Linked DNA regions of Pararoseomonas sp. SCSIO 73927. The protein of the gene in region 2 interacts with the protein of the main gene of each other region in a pairwise test. Links are inferred from orthologs where the notes say so. Each region holds a gene or a part of one and is shown on either strand. Other genes may lie near its edges. The genes, in order: ftsH and hflK.

Region 1 (3,273 bases), 220 kb from region 2 along the record:
ACCACCGCCATCGCCTCCGGGTCGTGCCGCAGGGCGGAGACGTCGTTCACCACCTCGGCCCCGGCCTCCAGCGCCGCGCGCATGGTGGCGGCGTGGCGGGTGTCCACGCTCACCGGGGCGTCCTTCGCGATCTCCCGGATCACCGGCAGAATCCGCGCGATCTCCGCCTCCGGATCCACCGGCGCCGCGCCGGGGCGGGTGCTCTCCCCGCCCACGTCGATCATGTCGGCGCCCGCTTCCAGCATGGCGTTTGCCGCCATGATGGCCGCCCGCGGGTCGGCGTAGCGGCCGCCGTCGGAGAAGCTGTCCGGCGTCACGTTCAGCACGCCCATCACCAGCGGCCGGCCCAGGGCCGCCGCATCGGGCAGGCCGGCAAAGGGCGCGGGCGCGTTGGTGAGCGCGAGGACCGCCGCCTGCCAGTCCTCGGGCGTGTCCACGGCGGGGATCAGCCCCAGCGTCGCCCCGCCCTCGATCAGCCGGACTAGGGTGAAAGCCGTCCCCCCGCCCTCCAGCGGCACGGCGGCACCGGCGGCCACGGCGGCCAGGGCGCCGCGCCCGTGCAGGAGCCCCATCGGTTCGACCCAGCGCGCCATCGGCCCTCCCCTCGTCCGGGAATCGACACCCCCGGACGGAAACGGGGGCCGCATAGGGCCCCCGTTCCATTGAAGCGCTTCGCGGAGCCCCGCACCAGAGGGTGGCTCAGGCCCCCGCCGGCTGCATCCCGCCCGTGTCCGGACGGGGGTTGGGACGGCCGGAGCTGGGCACGCTGCCCCGCCCCTGGTTCACCGGCTCGTCCGGCCGGTCCCGCACGATCGGGTCGCCGCGCAGCAGGCTCTTGATCTCGTCGCCCGAGAGGGTCTCGTACTCCAGCAGCCCCTTGGCCAGGGCGTGCAGGTCCTCGATCCGCTCGGTCAGCGTCTTCTTCGCGCGCTGGTAGGCCGTGTCGATGATCGAGCGGATCTCGCTGTCGATCGCCTGCGCCGTCGCCTCGGAGAGGTTCTTCGACTGCGTCACCGAATGCCCCAGGAACACCTCCTGGTCGTTCGAGCCGTAGGCGACCATGCCGATCTTGTCGGACATGCCCCACTCCGTGACCATCCGGCGCGAGAGGTCGGTCGCCATCTTGATGTCGCCCGAGGCACCGTTGGACACCTTGTCCGCCCCGAAGATGATCTCCTCCGCGACGCGGCCACCCATGGCCATTGCCAGCTCGGCGTTCATCTTGGACTTGTGCTTGGAGTAGCGGTCGCCCTCCGGCAGGGACATCACCAAGCCCAGCGCGCGGCCGCGCGGGATGATGGTGGCCTTGTGGACGGGGTCGCACTCCTCCTCGCTCATCGCGATCAGGGCGTGGCCGGCCTCGTGATAGGCCGTCATCCGCTTCTCGGCCTCGCTCATGACCAGCGAGCGGCGCTCGCTGCCCATCAGCACCTTGTCCTTGGCCTGCTCGAACTCGTGCATGCCCACCGTGCGGCGCCCGGTGCGAGCCGCCAGCAGCGCCGCCTCGTTCACGAGGTTCGCCAGGTCGGCGCCCGAGAAGCCCGGCGTGCCGCGCGCGATCACCTTCGGCTCCACGTCGGAGGCCAGGGGAACCTTCCGCATGTGCACCCGCAGGATACGCTCGCGCCCGTTCACGTCGGGGTTCGGCACCACGACCTGCCGGTCGAAGCGGCCGGGGCGCAGCAGCGCCGGGTCCAGCACGTCCGGCCGGTTGGTCGCCGCGATGATGATGACGCCCTCGTTGGACTCGAAGCCGTCCATCTCCACCAGCATCTGGTTCAGCGTCTGCTCGCGCTCGTCATTGCCGCCGCCCAGCCCGGCGCCGCGATGGCGGCCCACCGCGTCGATCTCGTCGATGAAGATGATGCAGGGCGCGTTCTTCTTGCCCTGCTCGAACATGTCGCGCACGCGGCTGGCGCCGACGCCCACGAACATCTCCACGAAGTCGGAGCCGGAGATGGTGAAGAAGGGCACGTTCGCCTCGCCGGCGACCGAGCGCGCCAGCAGCGTCTTGCCCGTGCCGGGGGGGCCGACCAGCAGCACGCCCTTGGGGATCTTGCCGCCCAGGCGCTGGAACTTCTGCGGGTCGCGCAGGAAGTCCACCACCTCCTCTAGCTCGCTCTTCGCCTCCTCGATGCCCGCCACGTCCTCGAAGGTGACGCGGCCCTGCTTCTCGGTCAGCAGCTTCGCCTTGGACTTGCCGAAGCCCATGGCCCGCCCGCCGCCGCCCTGCATCTGGCGCATGAAGAAGACCCAAACGCCGATCAGCAGCAGCATCGGGAACCAGGAGATGAGGATCTGGAAGAGCGGGTTCACGTCGCTCTCCTCCGGCCGCGCCACCACGCGCACGCCCTTCTCCGTCAGCCGCTGGATCAGCTGAGGATCCTCGGGCGTGTAGGTGCTGAAGGTCCGCCCGTCCTGGAGCTGGCCGGAGACAATGCGCCCCTGGATGGTGGCGTCCCGCACATGGCCCTGCTGAACTTCGTTCAGGAAGTCGGAGTAAGCCACCTGCATCCCGCGCTGCGAGGAATTCCCCGAGGGCTGAAACAGGTTGAACAGCGCCACGAGCAGCAGGGCGACGATCACCCAGAGCGCGAGGTTGCGGCCGAAATTGTTCACGTGACGGTCCCGATCCTTGGCCGGTCCTGCCGGCTCAGCGAACAAGATAGGGATGCCCGGCTCTACATGGAACCACCGCATGACAGCGCTTTCACGCGATGGGTCCCGATTCCGGCCGGAACTCCACCCGCCAGCCCGGCCCGGGTCCTGGCCCGGCCACCACCTGCCCGGCCGCGTCCCACAGCACCGGCAGCCCCGCCACCACGAAGCCCGGCAGGCCCGGGCGGGCCGCGCCCGCCCCGCCGCGGGCGAAGCCCGGCCCTGCCGCACCGACCGACGCCGCCTCCGGCGCCTCCACCACCCGCCACCGCCCGTCCCACACCTTGCCCGGTGCCGCGGCCACGCGCGGCGCGCAGCGCCCGGGCTCCCGACCGATGAACCGCCCTCGCCAGAACGCCCCGCCCAGGCTGCCGCCCCCCCGCGCCAGCATCGCGGCCACCGCCGCCCGCGCTGGCGGGTGCGCCCCCCCGCCCAGGGCCTGCACCAGCACCGAGAGCGCCGCCTCGGCCACGGGGTCCCGCCCCAGCGCCGGCCCGTCCAGCACCGCCCACCCTTCCGGCCGGAAGCCAGCGCACGCTGCCAGCCTCTCCGCCACCGCCGCCCGCAGCCGCGCCCGCCTCGCCCCGAAGGCCCCGGCCGCCTCCACCAGCGCCG
Region 2 (3,301 bases):
GCGGAAACGGGCCGGGGAGCGTCTCGATGCGCAGATTGGACCATTCCCCGCTGGGCGGAAGGGCCAGCCTGTTACAAAGGGCGACCGGATCGATCACCTCTGGGTGCGAAAAGCGGAACGGCCCGCCCCCGGGATGGGGGCGGGCCGTCCTGGTCCGGTTTCCCGGGCGGCTAGCGGGAGGTCCCGGGCAGCTCGCGGAAGAAGCGGAAGAACTCGCTCTCGGGGGAGAGGAGCAGGCGCGTCTCCCCGCCCTCGGCAAAGGCCTCGCGATAGGCCTGCATGCTCCGCCAGAAGCCGAAGAACTCCGGGTCGCGCTGGAAGGCGTCCGCGAAGGTGCGGATGCTCTCCTGCTCGCCCTGGCCGCGCAGCACGTCGGCCTGGGCCGTGGCCTCGGCCAGCAGCACGGTGCGGTCGCGGTCGGCGGCCGCGCGGATGCGGGCCCCCTGCTCCGCGCCCTCCGCGCGCTGCTCGCGGGCCACGCGCTCGCGCTCGGACTGCATGCGGGACAGGATGGCCTGGGTGTTCTCCTCCGGCAGGTCGGCGCGGCGGACGCGCACGTCGGCCACCTCGATCCCGAAGCTCTTTGCCTCGCGGTTCACCTGGTCCCGGATCTCGTTCATGATCCGCAGGCGGCCCGCCGAGAGGACGTTGAGCAGGGACTCGCTGCCGAGCACGCGGCGCAGCGAGGAGGAGACGATGGAGGCCAGGCGGCCGCGGATGCCGTTCTCCTGCACGCCCACCGTCTGGAAGAAGAGCAGCGGGTCGGTGATGCGGAAGCGCGTGAAGCTGTCCACGATCAGGCGGCGCTGGTCGCTCAGGATCAGCTCCTCGCCCGGCGCCTCGTAGTCCAGCAGGCGGCGGTCCAGCGCGATCACGCTCTGGATGAAGGGCACCTTCACGTGCAGGCCGGGGGTCTGGATGACGCGGCGCGGCTCGCCGAACTGCGTGATCAGCACCTGCTGCGTCTGGTGCACGGTGAAGAGGCTGGAGGCGGCGGTCACGACCACGATCGCGGCCGCGACGAGCGCGATGGTCAGGCGGTTCATCGGGCGGCTCCCTGCACGCTCGGGCTCGGGGCGGCAGGCGTGGGCGCCGCCGGGCGGGGCGGCTGCGGTACCGCGCCGTTGCGGGCCGGAGGCGGCGCGCGGCCGGCATCGAGGTTCAGCAGAGGCACGAGACCCTGGAGCCGGTCATCCACGATGATCTTCGGATTCTTCCGGAGGATCTCCTCCATCGTCTCCAGGTAGATGCGACGCATCGTTACGTCCTGCGCCACTTGGTAGGACGAGAGGACGGAAATGAAGCGCTGCGCTTCGCCCCGGGCGCGGGCGATCTGGCTGTCCTTCTGGCCCTGGGCCTCCTGCACCATCCGCTCCGCCTCGCCGCGCGCGCGGGGGATGATGTCGTTGCGGTAGGCCTCGGCCTCGTTGCGGGCGCGCTCGCGGTCGGCCGCGGCGCGCTGCACGTCGCGGAACGCCTCGATCACGGCCTGGGGCGGGTCCACCTTCTGCAGCTGCACCTGGGTGATCTCAACGCCCGCGCCGTACTGGTCGAGGATGGCCTGGGTGCCCTGGCGGACCTGCTGCTCGATCTGCGCGCGCGCCTCGGTCAGCGCGGGCTGGATCGGCGTGCGGCCGATCACCTCGCGCATCATGCTCTCGGCGGCGGACTTCACGGTGATCTCGGGGTTGCGGGTGTTGAACAGGTACTCGCCGGCGTTGCGGATGCGCCAGAACACGGCGAAGTCGATGTCGATGATGTTCTCGTCCCCGGTGAGCATCATGCTCTCCTCCAGCACATCGCGGCTGGGGGTGGGGCGCTGGGCGACGACGGCGGTGTCGACGGCGCTGCGGAAGCCGACATCCACGCGGTTGATCCGCGTGACGCGGGGCGTCGTGACGCTCTCGACCGGCCAGGGAATGCGGTAGTTCAGGCCCGGCCCGGTCCAGCGGTTGTAGGCGCCGAAGCGCATGACGATGCCCTGCTCGTCCGGCTGCACCCTGTAGATGCCGGAGGCGCCCCAGGCGGCGAGCGCGAGCACGGCGAGGACGGCGATCCCCTTGCCGCCGGAGGCGCCGCCCCCGCCGGGGAAGCGGCGCGGCATCCAGCGGCGCACCGCGTCCTGCGCTTGGCGGATAGCGTCGTCCAGGTCCGGGCCGCGGCCGCCCTGGCCCCCGCTGTTCCCGCCATTCGGCGGCGGGCTGCCCCAGGGACCCTGCGGGCGGTTGTTGCCGCCGCCGGGGGAACCCCAGGGATTCGGTCCGCCGCTGTTGTTCCACGGCATCGGGTGGTCACTCTCCCCTCAGTAACGCGACGGCCCCGCCCGCCTGGCCCTCGATGGGTCGCCCCATGTGGGTTGAACGGGGTGGGGGCCGCCCATATGGCATTCGCGGCCCTCTCCCCCTTGATCCGGGGGCGGGCCGGGCAGGTCGCCATGTTGGCGGGGATGCGGGGGTTTTCAAGCGATGGTGAGCGGGCTGGAGGCGGCGGTTCGGTCCGCGATGGCGGGGGTGCGGGATCCGGCGACGGGGCGGGACATCGCCTCGGCCGGGCTGCTCGGCGGGATCGCCGTGCGGGACGGGATGGTGCAGGTGGAGATCGCCGTGCCGCGGGAGCGGGCGCGGGAGTACGAGGCGGTGCGTGCCGCCGCCGAAGCGGCGGCGCGGGCGGTGCCCGGCGTGCGGGCGGCGACGGCGGTGCTGACGGCGCACCGGGGAGGCCCGGCCGGCGCCCCCTCCTCCGGCCCGGCGCAAGGGCAGGGCCAAGGGCCCGGGCATGGACACGCGCACGGTCCCAACCCTGGCGGCGGCCCTGGCCCCCAGGGCGGCCCGCGCGGGGCCATGCTGCTGCAGGAGGCGGGGGCGGTGATCGCCGTGGCCTCCGGCAAGGGCGGGGTGGGGAAGAGCACGACGGCGGTGAACCTCGCCGTCTCCCTGGCGCAGAAAGGCCTCCGGATCGGGCTGCTGGACGCGGATATCTACGGGCCTTCCCTGCCGATGATGCTGGGCGCCAATGAGCGGCCGCGGACCGACGGGAACCGGATCATGCCGGTGGAGGCCTGGGGGCTGAAGGCGATGTCGATCGGCTTCCTGGTGGACCAGGAGCAGCCGATGATCTGGCGCGGCCCGATGGTGATGGGCGCGCTGGAGCAGATGATGTCCCAGGTGGAGTGGGGCCCGCTGGACGCCATGGTGATCGACATGCCGCCGGGCACGGGCGACGCGCAGCTCACCCTCTCCCAGAGGGTCGCGCTGCGGGGGGCCGTGATCGTCTCCACCCCGCAGGACGTGGCGCTGCTGGA

The links.
Region 1: the proteins of hflK (region 2) and ftsH interact in binary tests that used the Escherichia coli proteins (3 or more experiments, as listed by UniProt). The link is inferred for Pararoseomonas sp. SCSIO 73927 from one-to-one orthologs.

The regions. Positions count from the first base shown.
Region 1 is NZ_CP146232.1:3,809,755-3,813,027, reverse strand. What follows is about bases 160-3,122. They hold ftsH (ATP-dependent zinc metalloprotease FtsH), read right to left. Parts: upstream 2,620-3,122; coding sequence 700-2,619; downstream 160-699. Other genes in these bases: tilS (tRNA lysidine(34) synthetase TilS), read right to left, coding at 2,711-3,122; folP (dihydropteroate synthase), read right to left, coding at 160-593. Also shown: more of folP, read right to left, coding at 1-159; more of tilS, read right to left, coding at 3,123-3,273. UniProt on the Escherichia coli protein: Acts as a processive, ATP-dependent zinc metallopeptidase for both cytoplasmic and membrane proteins. Plays a role in the quality control of integral membrane proteins.
Region 2 is NZ_CP146232.1:3,585,722-3,589,022, reverse strand. Bases 164-3,154 are described here. They hold hflK (FtsH protease activity modulator HflK), read right to left. Parts: upstream 2,285-3,154; coding sequence 1,043-2,284; downstream 164-1,042. Other genes in these bases: VQH23_RS16870 (Mrp/NBP35 family ATP-binding protein), read left to right, coding at 2,466-3,154; hflC (protease modulator HflC), read right to left, coding at 171-1,046. Also shown: more of VQH23_RS16870, read left to right, coding at 3,155-3,301.